3 regions of the Anaerospora sp. genome follow, and region 2 is predicted to be linked to each of the others. Evidence: riboswitches for the same ligand, from Rfam matches in the RefSeq annotation. Region 2 holds a riboswitch; each other region holds the start of a gene.
What was found. A riboswitch is a leader RNA that binds a small molecule or an ion and turns the genes downstream of it on or off. The one in region 2 is predicted to bind thiamine pyrophosphate.

Region 1: it holds a riboswitch for thiamine pyrophosphate, as region 2 does, so the genes downstream of both, thiC (phosphomethylpyrimidine synthase ThiC) here and cytX (putative hydroxymethylpyrimidine transporter CytX) in region 2, are expected to answer to the same signal.
Region 3: it holds a riboswitch for thiamine pyrophosphate, as region 2 does, so the genes downstream of both, thiS (sulfur carrier protein ThiS) here and cytX (putative hydroxymethylpyrimidine transporter CytX) in region 2, are expected to answer to the same signal.

Annotation. Positions count from the first base shown of each region.
Region 1 covers NZ_DALZUO010000002.1:128,343-134,104, forward strand. The annotation lists gene RTR76_RS02610 (amino acid permease) at 49-1,443, shown strand; gene RTR76_RS02615 (FAD-dependent oxidoreductase) at 1,665-2,948, shown strand; gene RTR76_RS02620 (ferredoxin family protein) at 2,945-3,247, shown strand; FMN riboswitch at 3,330-3,475, shown strand; gene ribB (3,4-dihydroxy-2-butanone-4-phosphate synthase) at 3,558-4,208, shown strand; TPP riboswitch at 4,241-4,339, shown strand; gene thiC (phosphomethylpyrimidine synthase ThiC) at 4,399-5,700, shown strand; gene RTR76_RS02635 (hypothetical protein) at 5,746-5,762, opposite strand, start outside.
Region 2 covers NZ_DALZUO010000022.1:25,418-31,179, reverse strand. The annotation lists gene RTR76_RS15670 (tripartite tricarboxylate transporter permease) at 1-1,316, shown strand, start outside; gene RTR76_RS15665 (hypothetical protein) at 1,368-1,595, opposite strand; TPP riboswitch at 1,715-1,829, shown strand; gene cytX (putative hydroxymethylpyrimidine transporter CytX) at 1,891-3,129, shown strand; gene thiM (hydroxyethylthiazole kinase) at 3,087-3,896, shown strand; gene thiW (energy coupling factor transporter S component ThiW) at 3,901-4,401, shown strand; gene RTR76_RS15645 (Rid family detoxifying hydrolase) at 4,465-4,860, shown strand; gene RTR76_RS15640 (TIGR03905 family TSCPD domain-containing protein) at 4,857-5,114, shown strand; gene RTR76_RS15635 (efflux RND transporter periplasmic adaptor subunit) at 5,294-5,762, shown strand, end outside.
Region 3 covers NZ_DALZUO010000001.1:21,760-27,521, reverse strand. The annotation lists gene RTR76_RS00155 (hypothetical protein) at 1-119, opposite strand, end outside; gene RTR76_RS00150 (protease complex subunit PrcB family protein) at 280-1,674, shown strand; TPP riboswitch at 1,731-1,839, shown strand; gene thiS (sulfur carrier protein ThiS) at 1,905-2,105, shown strand; gene RTR76_RS00140 (thiazole synthase) at 2,110-2,880, shown strand; gene thiH (2-iminoacetate synthase ThiH) at 2,903-4,003, shown strand; gene thiF (sulfur carrier protein ThiS adenylyltransferase ThiF) at 4,029-4,637, shown strand; gene RTR76_RS00125 (methyl-accepting chemotaxis protein) at 4,729-5,562, opposite strand.

The DNA of each region.
Region 1 (5,762 bases), on a different contig from region 2:
ATAGACACAGAAACGGGTGAGTTAAAGCGAAGCCTGCAAGCACGCCACATGAATATGATTGCAATCGGCGGTGCTATTGGTACGGGCTTGTTTGTCGCCAGCGGTGCCTCTGTTAGTACGGCAGGGCCAGGCGGAGCTTTATTCGCGTATGGTGTAATTGGCATTATGGTTTATTTTTTGATGACCAGCCTGGGAGAAATGGCTACCTATTTGCCTGTCTCCGGGGCATTTGGCACCTATGCCAACCGGTTTGTTGATCCTGCGCTAGGCTTTGCCGTAGGCTGGAATTACTGGCTGAACTGGGCTTCCTGTCTGGCAGTGGAGTTAGTTGCCGGAGCTATTATTATGAAATTCTGGTTTCCGGATATTCCTGCCATGGTGTGGAGTGGATTGTTTTTAGTCATGCTGTTTATATTGAACTTATTATCTACCCGCGCATACGGTGAAAGTGAATTCTGGTTTGCCGGGATTAAAGTAATCACAGTTGTCGTTTTTTTATTTGTTGGTGTTGCCGTGCTTCTCGGCTTTGGCAACACTTCATCACCCGGCTTTGCCAATTGGCATACCGGAGAAGCTCCTTTTGTGGGCGGATTTGGTGCGATATTAAGTATCTTTATGATCGCAGGATTCTCTTTTCAAGGGACGGAACTGGTGGGAATTGCTGCTGGTGAGAGTGAAGAACCGGAAAAAAATGTGCCTAAGGCTATTAATACTGTATTCTGGCGCATTTTGCTGTTTTACATTGGAGCTTTATTAATTATTGGTTTTTTACTGCCCTATACGGATGAAAATTTGTTGAAGAACGATGTAGAGAACATCGCTGTCAGTCCTTTTACATTAGTGTTTTCCCGTGCAGGCTTAGGAACGGCTGCATCTATTATGAATGCAGTTATTCTTTCTTCGGTGCTTTCAGCCGGGAGCTCATCTTTGTATGCATCCTCGCGAATGCTGTATGCTTTGGCCAAGGAAGGCAAAGCGCCACAGCTTTTTGGCAAAGTGAATAAGCGGGGAGTACCGGCTAACGCTCTTTATGCAACAACTGTTTTCGGATTACTTGCTTTTCTAACCTCGCTTGTCGGTGACGGTACCGCTTACACCTGGCTGTTAAATATAACTGGTGTAATTGGTTTTATCGCCTGGCTGGGAATCGCCATTAGTCATTACAGATTCCGGCGGGCCTTCATTAAACAAGGGAGGGACTTAAGCGAATTGAAGTATAAGGCTAAATGGTTTCCCTTCGGACCGTTGTTTGCCTTTGCCCTTTGTTCTATCGTCATAATTGGGCAAAATTACAATGCCTTTTTAGGCGGGACTATTGACTGGTATGGTGTAGCCGTATCGTATATTGGTATTCCCGTGTTTTTAGCAGCTTACTTAGGCTATAAATATGTGAAAAAGACAAAACTGATCCCTTTGGAGAAAGTGGATTTGAGCCGCTCTTAAATAACTGGATAGCCGGCTCATACGAAAGCCAATCACTCCCAACTTTAGGTAAATTAAAGTTGGAGTGATTGGCTTTTCTTATTACATAGCAACCACCGGCTTTGTTTTCATTGAATAGCAAATATGTTTGTGGCATAATGAAATTACAGATTTTTCACGCTATGACGTGAAATGGTAAAGTTCTGCTAGAAATCTTATTTATTTTTGGAGGGGTGAACATTTTGGCAGATGAAAAATTTCAGGTTATTGTCATTGGTGCCGGACTTGCAGGCAGCGCAGCTGCTTATCAGCTGGCAAAAGCCGGGCGGGAAGTATTGTTAGTCGACCGGGGCAAAGGGCCAGGCGCAAAAAATATGACGGGCGGTCGTATTTATACATATGCGCTTAAAAAACTATTGGGTGACGAATGGCAGGAGGCTCCGCTTGAACGGGAGGTAACGAGAGAAATGATGATGATGATGACACCGCAAACAAGCGTTGCCATCGACTCAACATTTTCATCGGTCAACCAGCAGTCTTATACGGTACTCAGGAGCAAGCTGGACGCGTGGCTAGCGGCAAAAGCAGAAGATGCGGGAGCCATGATGATTCCGGCCAGTACCGTTGACACGTTTCTTATGAGGGACGGGAAGGTCTGCGGTGTTAAAATCGGAGATGAAGAGCTTGAAGCTGATTTAGTGATTAGTGCTGAAGGCGTTAATTCTCTTGTGGCGGAGAGATCTGGGATTATTAAGCCATTAGAGCTCAAAAATATTGCATTAGGGATTAAGCATATCGTTCAACTGCCTGAAGCGGTAATTAATGAGCGATTTAATACAGTCAGTGATGTTGGTACGGCAATGCTGTGTGTTGGCGAATGTACGAAAGGCATCAGCGGCGGTGCATTTCTCTATACGAATAAGAACAGTATTTCACTGGGGATGGTCGTTGATTCTCTTAGCTGGAAGAATGCGAAACTTCCGGTAGCGGATATCGCTGAGGCGTTAAAACACCACCCATCTATTTCCCGTTATATTGAAGGTGGAGAGGTTATCGAGTATTCTGCACACCTTATTCCGGAAGGTGGGATTTCAGCGCTTCCTCAGCTTTTTGCCGATGGTGTTATGATTGCCGGTGATGCAGCAGGCCTGGTTGTTAATAGCGGATTTACTGTTCGGGGAATGGATTATGCTATTTTATCCGGCATTGCAGCAGCTGAGACGGCTAATGAAGCAATAGATGCAGGTGATTATTCCAGAAATATGTTAAAAGGTTACGAGACGCGATTGCAGCAAAGTGTGCTAAAAGATATGCATACTTTTAAAAATGCACATGATTATATGGCACATACGAGACAAGTTTTCACTACTTATCCTATGCTCGCGGCTGACTTAATGCGCAATATTTACGGTGTAGACGGTACTCCGGCTAAACGGGTGCTTGGTGTCGCCAGAGAGACTGTTGCGGATAAAATATCGTATTTTGATGTGTTTAAAGATATGGTTAAGGGGGCGCGGTCACTATGAAAAATCTCTCGATGGATGATCGTCTAGCTAAAAATCGCTTTGACAGCGATGATCATAATCCTCATATTGTTGTCGACAAAATTGCGTGTAAGACTTGCAGTCACCGTGCCTGTACCTACTCGTGCCCTGCAGAACGTTATAAATGGGATATGGTGAACGATGTACTCAGTTTTGATCATGTAGGCTGTCTGGAATGCGGCAATTGCCGGCTTGTATGCGAAAGGCTGAATCAGGGACTTGAAGGTTATTCCTGGAATTATCCCTCTTTCGGAAAAGGCATTATTTTTCGCGAAGGATAGCTGCTGCCGCTGTAGTAGACTCTCTTGTGACTTAAGTACTGGTTGACAAATACTACCAGGGGAGTATACTTACAACTGAGTGACTTATTCTCAGGGCGGGGTGTGAATCCCCACCGGCGGTATCCCAGGTAAACTGGGGAGCCCGCGAGCGCTCTTCGTTTTGAAGAGGTCAGCAGAACTGGTGAGAGGCCAGTGCCGACGGTACAGTCCGGATGAAAGAGGATAAGGCAGTGATAGTTTTTATTACATCTGCCTATCTGATGCCCTGATTCGAAAGTAAGTCCGACTATATGAGTAGGAGGAATACTAATTGAATCAGAATTTACTAGTTCGATTTGGCAATCCCGAGGAAAGAGTGAAAAAGGCCATTGAAGCACTGCGTAACGGACAGGGGATTTTGGTGACTGACGATGAAGAACGGGAAAATGAGGGCGATATTTTCTTTGCGGCAGAGCATTTGAATGAAGCACAAATGGCAATGCTCATTCGTGAGGGCAGCGGTATTGTTTGCTTATGTCTCCCTGAAGAGCGAGTGCAGGCTTTAGAACTGCCGATGATGGTAGAGCATAATACAAGCAGCTTTCAAACGGCATTTACTGTTTCCATTGAGGCGGCCTGTGGAGTCACAACCGGTGTATCCGCCGCTGACCGCGTGACAACAGTGAAAGCCGCAATTGCCGAACAGGCCTGTGCTGCTAATCTGAGACGTCCCGGACATGTCTTTCCATTAAGGGCTAAGGCTGGTGGCGTGCTTGAGCGTCCGGGTCACACAGAGGCGAATGTTGATTTAATGCGTCTTGCCGGGCTAAAACCGTACGGGGTTTTATGTGAGCTTACTAATCCGGATGGAACAATGGCTCGTTTACCGGAGATTGTAGAATTTGCTATGAATCATAATATGACGGTTGTTACCGTGAATGATCTTATTGAATATCGCAAGAAAAATGTGGATGTACAATAGTTGGAATATCAAGTATAGTAATAATAAGTGAATAAGACAGCTAGGGGTGCCGAAATGGCTGAGAGGACACATGTCCAACTCTTAAACCTGATGTGGTTAGTACCACCGGAGGGAAGCTTTTTAATTAATACTTTAAAGCCTGCCTTGTGGTAGGCTTTTTTGTTATTTAGGATGAGGAAGGGGAGTAGCAATGAATTACACGACACAAATGGATGCTGCCAAAAAAGGGATTGTCACTGAGCAAATGCGCATAGTAGCAGAAAAAGAAAAGATGAGAATGGAGACGCTGATAGAATTGGTCGCGGCAGGGAAGGTGGTTATCCCTGCTAATAAAGGACACATTAGCTTAAGTCCCGAAGGTGTCGGCGCAGGCCTTAGGACAAAGATCAATGTTAACTTAGGTGTTTCCAAAGATTGCTGTGATATTAATTTTGAGTTGGATAAAGTAAAAAAAGCGATTGAGCTGAAAGCTGAAGCGATTATGGACCTCAGCTGCTATGGAAAAACACAGGAGTTCCGTCAAAAATTGGTAGAAATATCTTCTGCTATGATTGGTACGGTGCCGATGTATGATGCCGTAGGTATGCTGGATAAGGAATTAAAAGATATTACGGTTGATGAGTTTTTTGCTGTTGTGGAAAGGCATGCCCAGGATGGCGTTGATTTTATGACGGTCCATTGCGGTATTAATACTACGACTGCCGAGCGAGTGAAAAACAACAAGCGATTAACCAATATTGTTTCACGAGGCGGTTCACTGCTGTTTGCCTGGATGGAGCTTAATAAACAGGAGAATCCGTTTTACGAATACTTTGACCGCTTACTGGATATTTGTGAGCAATATGATGTGACACTTAGTCTGGGGGATGCCTGCCGCCCTGGTTCCATTAATGATTCAACCGATGCTGCCCAAATTGAGGAGTTGATCGTTTTAGGAGAGTTGACTAAACGTGCCTGGGCGAGAAATGTACAGGTAATGATTGAAGGTCCCGGACATATGGCGCTCAATGAAATTGCAGCGAATATGACAATTGAGAAAAAACTATGCCATGGTGCTCCTTTTTACGTACTGGGACCGGTGGTTACTGATATTGCCCCTGGGTATGATCATATTACCAGCGCAATCGGGGGCGCGGTGGCGGCAGCTAATGGGGCGGATTTCCTGTGTTTTGTAACTCCGGCGGAACACCTGCGCTTACCCACTCTGGAAGATATGAAAGAAGGAATTATTGCTACTCGCATTGCCGCTCATGCAGCCGACATTGCAAAAGGAATACCCGGTGCAAGAGACTGGGACAATCAAATGAGTGCTGCACGGGCGGATGTTAATTTTCCGCGGATGATCGAACTGGCGATTGATCCTGAAAAAGCCAGAAGATACCGGGAAGAATCGAAACCGGAATGTGAAGACACCTGTACGATGTGCGGTAAGATGTGTCCGATGAAAAATATGAAAAAAATCTTAAACGGCGAAGAAATTACTTTGAAGTAACAAAAAGCAGGGTAGCGATTTTATCAATTGCTACCCTGCTTTTTGTTAGGGCAATGTTCTGT
Region 2 (5,762 bases):
TGGCAGGTATTTACTATGGTTCACTATATGGCGGAACGATTACGTCCGTGCTGATCAATACACCTGGGGAAGCAGCCTCGGTGGCAACTTGTTTTGATGGTTACCCAATGGCCAGGCAGGGGCGGGCAGGAACCGCTCTAGGAGTTGCTGCCATTGGCTCTTTTATTGGTGGAACCTTTGCGGTTATCAGTTTAGTATTTATTGGGCCTCCGTTAGCGGAATTCGCCTTGAAATTTGGTCCTCCCGAGTTTTTTGCGTTAATGGTGCTTGGTTTGGTTATGGTTGTCGGGTTAATGGGAAAGTCGATTATTCGCGGTATTATTTCTGCAGTTATCGGCTTGACACTATCCTTAGTCGGTATGGACCCAATTTCTGGCGCTCTCAGATTTACTTTTGGTGAACTTCACTTAATGGAAGGCTTTGATTTTGTAACAATCGCCATGGGTTTATTTGGTATTTCCGAAGTGCTGCAAGGTATGGAGTCCTCTCACCATGCCGGAAAGCCTCCTAAAGTGGGCTCCCTGTTTCCGCGCCGCGAAGAATGGAAACCTACGCTGATGGCTATTGCCAGAGGAACAGGTATCGGCTGCCTCACTGGCTTAATTCCCGGCTCTAATGCCGTTATTCCTACAATATTATCGTACACGGTGGAAAAGAAAGTAGCAAAAGATCCTTCCCGGTTTGGCAAAGGCGCCATTGAGGGAGTTGCCGGTCCTGAAACCGCTAATAATGCGTATTGTGGCGCGGCGCTTATTCCTCTATTTACGCTGGGAATTCCCAGCTCTCCAACGATTGCGGTACTGTTCGGAGCTTTTATTATGCATGGTCTGACGCCTGGACCGGCTTTGTTTCAAAGCAATGCCAATTTCGTCTGGTCAGTTATTGCCAGTATGTTCATCGGCAATGCAATCCTGCTTGTTATGAACCTGCCCTTAGCCCGGATGTGGGGAAAGATTGCTACCATTCCGCCCAAAATGCTCTATCCGGCAATTGTTATTGTATCTGTTCTGGGAGCATATAGTGTGAGCGGCAGTGTGTGGGATATTTGGGTAATGATCGTATTTGGAGTGCTCGGTTATATCATGAAGAAACTCGATATTCCCATGGCACCTGTTGTGCTGACTTTTGTGCTGGGCAAAATGATAGAAAGTTCATTGCTGCAATCCTTGATGTATTTCAAAGGGAGCTTTCTGGGGTTCTTCAACCGGCCTATTGCCGGTACACTGCTGGTCTTAGCGATGCTGCTGTTAATTTTGGCCATAGTGGCCAGCGTGAAAAACAAACGGGGTATATTGGCTGATGATGCTGAGGTGTAATCGTAAGTATGTAAAAACCGGAACACTCATGTTCCGGTTTTTACATTACTGTCAGGCCTCTTCTTTTTGTTCTTCGCTTTGCTCTTCTTCTGGCACACTGACTTCTTCAGGCCGTTCTAAGGATTGGGTGCCATTCAGGCGGATTTTCTCCAGTAATTCGACCATCTGTTTGTTTTGCACAATGATAATTTCCTGGTTCTTTATCATGGCCTGCAGGGGTGTTAATGCCGTTTCAAATCTGTCCGTCACATATTTAACCACTTTTTCGTAGGAAGCCAACTAAAATCCCCTCCTTAAACTATTGCGGTACTTCATCATATTGCAGGACGAGTAAAAAAGTGACTAGTTAAGGAAAGGTTTGCATATTTAGTTATTATATATTAGTATTACAGTAATGGAATATGGGCGAGGGGTGCCGGAGAGACCGGCTGAGATACAGAACGTGTTCTTCTGTGACCCTTAATTCACCTGATCTGGGTAATGCCAGCGTAGGAATAGCCAATAAGGTCTTGTATGTGTCTTGATGCGCATCCCTTATGGGATGCGCTATTTAATTTTAAAAGAAGGTGAAGGAATGAATAGTACAGGCTCTGCCATGGAGTTTAAGCATTTTCTATTTTTGTGGTTTGGTGCAGCAGTGTCTATTGCCGAAATTTTTGCCGGTGGTATTCTCGCTCCACTCGGATTTGCCAGTGGTATTAGCGCGATCCTGTTAGGGCACCTCATAGGGATTGTGCTGTTAGTATTATGCGGTATCATTGGCTCCCGCGAGCGTATTTCCGCTATTGAATCAACCCGCATATCTTTTGGCAGTTATGGAGTGTACTTATTTTCTATATTAAACGTGCTGCAATTGGTTGGCTGGACAGCCATTATGATTATGTCAGCGGCAAAGTCTGCCAATGAAGTCACAAAAATGCTGTGGCAAGGGGATTATCTCGTTGGTTGGCAGCTGGCGATCGGTGGACTTATTATGCTATGGATTGCTTTGGGGCGTGAAGGCGGCTGGAAGAAGGCTAACATCGCAGCAGTTGTTATGTTGTTTGTACTTACTCTGGTTCTGAGTGGCCTGGTTTTTAATAATATCAGCGGTCTCTCTCAAATTCCAGCAGTCGGTGGAATGCCGTTTAGTGCCGGATTAGAGCTTAGTGTAGCGATGCCTCTCTCGTGGCTGCCGCTTATTGCCGATTATACCCGGTATGCAAAATCGGCGAAAAGCTCGGCCTGGGGCAGCGGCCTGGGATATTTTATTGGCAGCTGCTGGATGTATATCATCGGCTTAGGGGTTGCACTTACCGCCGGAACTGCCGATCCCGCTTCCATTATGGTGGCAGCAAATCTGGGATTAGCGGCTCTGGGGATTATTATCCTGGCTACTGTAACTACGACATTTATGGACGCTTACTCGGCGGGGGTCAGTTTTTCCAGTCTTTGCCCCGGATTGAATGAGAAATATATTGCCTTGTTTATGGCTGTAATAGGCACAATGCTGGCCCTTATCGTTAATATGGAGCAATATGAAAGCTTTTTGCTTGCGATCGGCTCCGTTTTTGCTCCCCTGTTTGCTATTGTACTTACTGATTATTTTTGGCTTAAAAATCGCCGTATCAGGCCGGAATTAAAAGCAAACTTTCTAGCCCTGGCAGTATGGGGGCTGGGCGTAGCGCTGTATTACAAGTTTCTTGCATGGGAGCTTGCAATTGGAGCAACAATTCCGGTGCTTGTATTGGTTAGTCTGCTATATGCTATTGTAGGGAGGGTGGCCAATCCATGGATGTATTGCAAGCTGTCTGCCAAACACTCGAGCAAGTAAAAGCACAGAACCCGCTTGTACACCAGTTAACCAATTTTGTTACAGCTAATGACTGTGCGAATGTAACACTGGCGTTGGGAGCTTCGCCTGTAATGACAAATGATCCCGGCGAGGTTGAAGAAATGGTGAGCTTTGCCTCAGCATTGGTTTTAAATATTGGTACATTGAACGGTCAATTGGTTGATTCCATGATTCTTGCCGGCCGAGCAGCAGCGCTAAAGGGAATTCCAGTAATTTTTGATCCCGTAGGAGTTGGCGCCACTAAACTGCGCACTCAGGCAGCCGAGCGGATTATTCGGGAAATTCCACTGGCAGTGATCAGGGGGAACATGTCGGAGATTAAGACACTTGCAGGAATAAATGAGGGAATCCGTGGCGTTGATTCTACAGCAGGTCAAGAGCAGGGACAAGTGGTTGCAGCAAGCCTTTCTAAACGACTGGGGTGCGTTGTGGCAATAACGGGAGCAGTCGATATTATTGCTAGAGAAGATGAAGTGTATCATATTACCAATGGTCATCCGCTGTTAGCGGATGTTACCGGAACCGGCTGCATGTCTACTGCTTTGACAGGCTGCTGCTGTGGTGTTGCTGATTCTGTTATTGGCGCCGTTGCCGGTATTGCCGTTATGGGCATCGCCGGTGAAATTGCCCAAAAGTCTCTGGCAGAGAAGGAAGGCCTGGGAACTTTCCGTGTCCGGCTGATTGATGCCATATCTGCTATGAACAGTGATACGTTTAAGACCTATGCTAAGATAAAAGGAGCGTAAGCAGATGGATATAAGAAGAATGAGCTTTGCGGCTTTGTTTATAGCAGTGGGAGTTTTTTCCGCTCATTTAATCTATATTCCAGTGGGGATTGCCAAGTGTTTTCCCGTTCAACATGCCATTAATGTACTGTTGGCGGTGCTCTTAGGAACGCGTTATGCCGTGAGTGCTGCTTTTGGGATTTCAGTGCTGCGGGTACTGCTCGGTACCGGTTCGCTGCTTGCTTTTCCCGGCAGCTTGTTTGGGGCAGCGCTGGCTGGAATCCTTTATAAACGGACGCAGCATATCGGTGGAGCGGTGCTGGGAGAAATAATTGGCACAGGAATCATCGGTTCACTGGCAGCGTATCCTGTAGCTGCATATATTATTGGATCAAAGGTTGGAGCTTTGTTTTTCGTTGTTCCTTTTCTGGTCAGTACTGCAGGCGGCAGTCTTATTGCCTGCATACTATACTATACGCCTATTACTGCCTATTGCCGTGAGCACCTGGATCATAAATCTGCTTAAGCAGGAATGGTCTATCCTTGGTCGAACTACTTTGTAGTAAAGCAGTACAAGGAGATGGTAGCTATGACCAGAACAGCTTATTCGGCTGAGGGTGCTGTTGCGGTAGGTCCTTATTCACATGCAGTTGATGCAGGGCAAACCATATTTTTTTCGGGGCAGACTCCGATTGATCCGGCAACAGGTGAATTAGTTAAAGGTGATATTGCTAAGCAAACAGAACAGTGCTTCTGTAATTTATTTCAAGTTTTGCAAGCTGCGGGCTTAACACCGGATGACATCGTAAAGGTAACGGTGTTTTTAACCGATATGGCTGATTTTAAGGCAATGAATGAAGTTTATGCTAAGCAATTTCAAGTTCCATATCCTGCAAGAACCACTATCGGAGTAGCTGCTTTGCCGCTGGGAGCGAATGTAGAAATTGAAATGATTGCCCGCAAGGCAACAAAATCCGGGGAGTGAGTGCAATTATTACGTATAAGACAAAAGGGGTATGTGCTACTGAAATCCGTTTTGAAGTAGAAAACGGTGTTGTCACCGATTTGGTATTCGTCGGGGGATGTCCTGGGAATTTAAGTGCAATGACCACATTAATTAAAGGTATGCCTGTTGGTGATGTGATTAAGAAACTGCGCGGAACAATCTGCAGGAATGCAACTTCCTGTGCTGACCAGCTGGCTCAGGCTTTGGAGCAGCATGCAGCGACAACAGAATAATAGGTTGTAAAATGATAAAGACCATTGCTCTAGTGGAGCAGTGGTCTTTTTTTGTTAAAATATGTGTACACATTTACGACATAAAAGTATATCAAAGTACAAATTAAAGTGATATACTTATTGTGACTAATCAGTCATATTTTTAAAATGCTGCTGCTAACTAGGAAGGGTGAAGGTAAGTGCCTTTAACGAATAAGAAGAAGATGGCTATTGTTCTTGCTATTGTTATTACCCTTACAGGGGTAGTGGGGTACCGAATTTATCAAAATATAGCTGCGAGCAAAGCACGTGCCGGCAATATGCAGGCAAAGGCTGCCACTGTTCAAGTCGCCCAGGTTGGCAGGAAGGATATTATTCCCAAGGTCGAGTACTCAGGCAGTCTGGAACCTGTCTGGAGTGCTGACGTATCTGCAAAAGTTGACGGCCGTGTAAATACGCTGACCGTATCTGAAGGAGATCTTGTAAAAAAGGGAACTGTAATCGCGACTCTTGATACGAGCGAACTGGCGGCACAAGTGTTGCAGGCACAGGGAAATCTGATAGCAGCCCAATCTGGCTTGGAACAAGCAGAGTTGGATTACAATCGTTATGCAGTATTAGCCGAAAAGGGAGCAATTGCTGCCCAAATGCTGGACGGCGCCCGCACGA
Region 3 (5,762 bases), on a different contig from region 2:
GTATCAATATATAAGGCGATAGCTGCAGTGGCATTGCTATCTACTGCAGCAGCTGAGCCGATTGAACAAGTCAATAGTAATAGGAGCAAAACACAAAGAACGCGGGTTGTTGATTTCACCTTGATACCCTCTTTCCAATGGATTTTGAGGCTTTTAGCCAACGAAATATATTATAGCACTATTTGCTGAGTCTGATGGCATTTTTTTCATCCGTTACTTTCCTATCGGAGGCAGCGTTATTATAAGTGACTGACCAGTCGAAGAGAAGGGGGAGCAATTATGAAGAAAAAATATACAAAAATCGCTGCTGCTATGGCTGGTGTTTCGCTAATGGCCGCTATGCTGCTGCCGCTTGCGGCAACAGAGGTAACTGCTGCTAAGTGGTTTGGCGGTAAAGAACAAAAAGAGTTGGCTGCTAAGCCTCAGAATGAATCGACTGAAGAAGCGGCGATACCTGCATATAAAGTGCTGGATGATGAAAAAAGTGAAGCTCAAGCTGTTGAAGAAGCCGTTGTCGTAAAAGCTAATGGCGAAATGGAGCAGGTTGCTGTAGTGGAGGCAGCCGATCAACCAGTTAATGTCGATATGGTGCCGGCTGAAGAATTGAAAAGCTTACAGAAGCAGGTTGAGGCCGATCAAAAGGTGTGGCTGCTTGATCCGGTACTTGTACTGAAAAATTCTGCTGACCGTTATGGTTTTAATGATAAAGAAGATACCTTTACCCTGCTGTCAGCTGACAGAACAGCAGGTATTGCCAAGGTATTGGTAGGGCACGGTGAGAAGTATTATCTTGTTCAACTGAAGCAGCCTGGTGGAGCTGGCAGTAGAAAAATATGGCAGGTTGTATCAATTCAGCAAGTTAAAACAGTAATTAAGAATCCTCCGTCACACGGCGATAAGGTTGATATTGGTCCCGGCGTAGCAGGGCTTGATTATAATAAGTTAATTAAATGGCAGCAAGACGTTGATGCTGGTCGTGACCGCTGGCGGCTGAATCCGCTGGAAGTGGCCCGCCAGGAAGGGAAAGCCTATGGGTTTTCTGACAAGGATGAATTTACGATTGTTCGCCAATACAGCGGTACAAGCCTGGCCCGGCATGGACAAATTGATATAGATGTGAAACATGACGGCAGGGTATATGCGATGATTCTCGTTAAGCCTTTTGGCGGCGGTGATGCTATCTGGACGATCTATAAAGTAACGGGACCTGTGAACCCGGTATCGCAGCCAGAGAAACCTGTTTCCGGTGAAAAGGTACTTTACTCTACTAATAAGTATACATCCTGGAAATGGTATGATGACCGCTATTTAAAGGATATGTCGTTTAAAGCTATTGTTGCCTCAGCGGACGTAAAAGAGAATGATGTGTTGGCTGAAAAATTAAAAGCGATTGATTATCAGAGTAAGCTTGTACTAGCTGCCTATCTGGGGACGGCTGGCGGCGGCTATGATATTGGCATTGAAAGAATACTGCTCAACGGCAATCAATTAACGGTACGGGTTCACACTAAGAGTCCTGGACCGGGTGAAATGACTACAAAAAATATTACCTTCCCGGCGGACTATGTCGTGCTTGACCGTCAGATTGCTGATGTCTGGGGTGGTTTGAATGTAAGCTTTGTTGATCAAAATGGTAAAGTCCTTCAAAAAATGAAAATTACGATTCGACATTAAACAAGAAGGCTTGACTGGTAAATAAAGGTAGAGTAGAATAAAGCTGTAATTTAATAGTTTACAACCAAGGGAGTCCATGTTATGGGCTGAGAGTGAGGCTGTGAGTCTCTGACCTTATGACCTGATCGAGATAATGCTCGCGGAGGGAGGTGTTTTGTGCATACTACGTGCCTATCCTTTGGGGAGGCACGTTTTTTTATTTTATTTCACTATGAAAGGAAGGGGATTTGATGAAGTTGACGCTCAATGGTAAAGAAGAGGAATTTGTAGACGGAGCAACGGTAGCAGCATTGATAAAAGCCAGAGGTCTAAATGGAGCCTGTATTGTTGTTGAATACAATCATGCGATCCTAAAGCAGGATGAGTGGGAGACGGTAGTCCTTAAGCCGCATGATATGCTGGAAATTGTTTCATTTGTGGGAGGGGGCTGATAATATGGGAGACCAGCTGATTATTGGCGGTCAGCCAGTGGCTAGCAGGCTGTTTTTGGGTACTGGCAAGTTTTCTTCGCATACAATTATACCTGAAGTGATCCGAGCTGCAGGAGCGCAGGTGATAACAGTGGCATTAAGGCGGATAGAGCCCAATAATGCCCAGGAAAATATTGTGAATTATATCCCTGAGGGGTCGATCCTGATGCCGAATACTTCGGGTGCAAGGACGGCAGAGGAGGCAATACGCATAGCGCGTTTAGCAAGGGCTGCCGGTTGTGGCAACTGGATTAAAATCGAGGTTATTTCTGATGCCAAATACTTGTTGCCTGATAATCTAGAGACAATTAAGGCAACGCAAGTGCTGGCGGCAGAAGGATTTATTGTTCTTCCTTATATGAGTCCCGATTTGATGGCTGCTAAAAAAATGGCAGAAGCAGGAGCGGCTGCAGTTATGCCGTTAGGATCGCCGATTGGCAGTAACCGCGGTTTAAAAACAAAAGAATTAATTCGCATATTAATTGAGGAAATTTCTGTACCAGTTATTGTTGATGCAGGGATTGGGCGGCCTTCGGAGGCTGCCGAAGCTATGGAAATGGGCGCCGCAGCGGTGCTGGTCAATACCGCAGTAGCAACAGCCGGTGACCCTGTTGCTATGGCGCGCTCTTTCGGGCTGGCAGTAGGTGCCGGACGCATGGCTTATTTGGCGGAACCGGAAAACAGAAAGGGTTATGCAAGCGCATCATCGCCATTAACCGGTTTTCTACATAGTTAATAGGATGGAAAGCAGGGATAATATGAGTGTTCAGAGTGTGATTGAGCAGTACCGGAATTTTAACATAGATACATTCTTTGAAAGTATTACAGACCGGCAGATTGCAGGCGTGATTGCCAAGGATGAAATGAATTTGCTGGATTACCTGACACTGCTCTCGCCGAAAGCTGAGGCTTATTTAGAAGAAATGGCATGCAAAGCCCACTGGTTGACGACAAAGCGTTTTGGCCGGACCATTCTGCTGTATACGCCGCTGTATTTGGCTAATTATTGCGTTAATCAATGTGTATATTGTGGTTTTCATGCGGGGAACAGTATTACCCGAAAAAAACTGACGCTGGAGGAAGTTGCTGACGAAGCGCAAGTAATAGCACAAACCGGGCTTAAGCATCTTATTATTTTAACAGGAGAGTCAAGACGACACTCGCCTGTCAGTTACATTAAAGACTGTGTAAATGTCCTGCGTAGTTTCTTCACCTCAATCAGTATTGAAATTTATCCGCTGGAGCAAGAAGAGTATGCCGATTTAGTAGCGTGCGGTGTCGACGGGGTGACTGTTTACCAGGAAGTATATGATCAGACAATCTATGAGCAGCTGCATCTTGCCGGTCCCAAACGCAACTATTCTTATCGGCTGGATGCGCCCGAGCGGGCTTGCCTGGCAGGAGTCCGAACTGTGAATGTTGGCGCTCTTCTAGGTCTCCATGACTGGCGCCGGGAAGCATTTATGACTGGTATTCATGCTAACTATTTGCAGCAAAAATTTCCGGAAGTAGAAGTCAGTATGTCGCCGCCTCGCATGCGGCCCCATGCTGGGGGATATTTGCCTAATGTCGAAGTCAGCGATAAGAATCTGGTGCAGTATTTATTAGCTTATCGCCTGTACATGCCATGCAGCGGAATTACACTGTCGACGAGGGAGCCGGCAAAGCTGCGCGATCATTTGTTAAAGCTTGGCGTCACAAAAATGTCAGCTGGATCCTGTACTGCGGTGGGCGGTCACATTGAACAAAATGCAACGAGTCAATTTGAAATTTCTGATGACCGCAATGTGGCAGAAGTAGCTGCCATGCTTTCGAGAGCGGGTTATCAACCTGTTTATAAGGATTGGCAATTATGGTAACGCAGGTTGGAAAGGAGGCAGTGGTATGAGTGTACTTGAACAAGGGTTGCTGCGCTATTTAAAGCCGGAAGTGATTGCAAAATTACATTCCGTGAAAATTGGTATAGCCGGAGCAGGCGGACTTGGATCAAACTGCGCACAAATGTTGGTTCGTACCGGTTTTATAAATTTTAAAATTGTAGACTTTGATTGCATCGAGAGCAGTAATCTGAACCGACAGTTTTTCTTTAGTCATCAGGTTGGATTGCCTAAGGTCGAAGCACTACGGGATAATCTTAGGCTGATTAATGAAGCGGTAGCGGTAGAGGCACTGCAGTTGAAGGTGGACCATGATAATGCAGCAGGATTGTTTGCAGACTGCAATGTGGTTGTCGAAGCTTTTGACCGGCCTGAATATAAGAAGTTGATTGTTGAAACCTATCTCCACTCAGCAGAGCTACTTGTCGCCGTATCTGGTCTTGCGGGCTGGGGGAAAAGTGAAGATATCCGGATACACCGACGAAAAGAAAATTTTTATGTCGTTGGCGACTGGGTATCCGCAATTAGTGACGACTGCCCACCGTTGGCGCCACAGGTGCATGTAGCTGCGGCCAAGCAGGCGGATATTATAGTGGCTCATTATTTAGGGAAATAATAATGTATAAAGGAGGGTGACGCAAATCGCTTTTTGATAAGCAAATGCGACACCCTCCTTTTCTTTGTATATCAGGCAAAAGAACCGAAGGTTAATTATTTAATTCATTTGCCAGAGAGTCAAGACGGTTGGTCATAGAGTTAGTCTGCTGAATGGCAGCTGTTACCTGGATGATGGAGTCTGTTATTTGTCCGATGGCATCGCCGATTAGCTGCATTTGGTTGGCAGTATAGTCGCTATCGTGTTGGATGCTTCTGATGATATCCTCGATCTGCTTGATCGAATCAGCGCTTGTGCCGGCTAATTTACGAATTTCCTGGGCAACCACGCCAAAGCCGCGGCCCTGGTCTCCGACGCGGGCAGCCTCTATTGCTGCATTAAGGCCTAACAAGTTTGTCTGAGAAGCAATCATCTTGATTAAACTTAGGACTTGATCAGATTCGCGCACGCGATCCTTTGACTGAAAAGTTGTTGTGGCAAGTTCGCGGCTAATAGCAGTAATCTCTTGCGATTGAGCAGAAATTTTTTCGGCGCTGGCAGCCAATACAGTGACGCTTTCGTTAAGGTGCTGAGACATTTCTTTCAGTGTTTCCTGTCTGGAGATGCTTTCTTGTACACTTGCGGCGCCAATAACTTTTCCGGAATCATCCAGCAGAGGAATGGCGACAGCGATATAAGGAATGCCAAATAATGATTTATCCGCTCTGATGGTTGCCCGCTTTTTTTCGTGTATTGCACGGTACACGGAGCTTCCAGGCTTTAACGGCATTCCAGGGGAAACCTTTAGGTCCAGGTCTTTGCCTGCTTTGTAGTACAGATAGTTCTCTCTGTCGGTAATACTGACGCCTACATCGCTTGTCAACAACTCGTTTAGGTAGGGCATAACAGTTAAAAAACTGGCAAGAATATCGGGTTTTCTTTCCATATGCGTAAACCTCGCTTCGTAAGATTGTTCTTGGAATAAAACATGCAATACTTATGCCAAGCATAAAAACAGGCAAAAAGCGGCTCGGAAATGATCGAATTGTCTAATAAATGACACATATTGTATGTCTTTGTAGACAAAATAACGCTTAACAAGAGATGGAGTTCCCAAAAGTTAATGGATGTATATTGGGATTATGC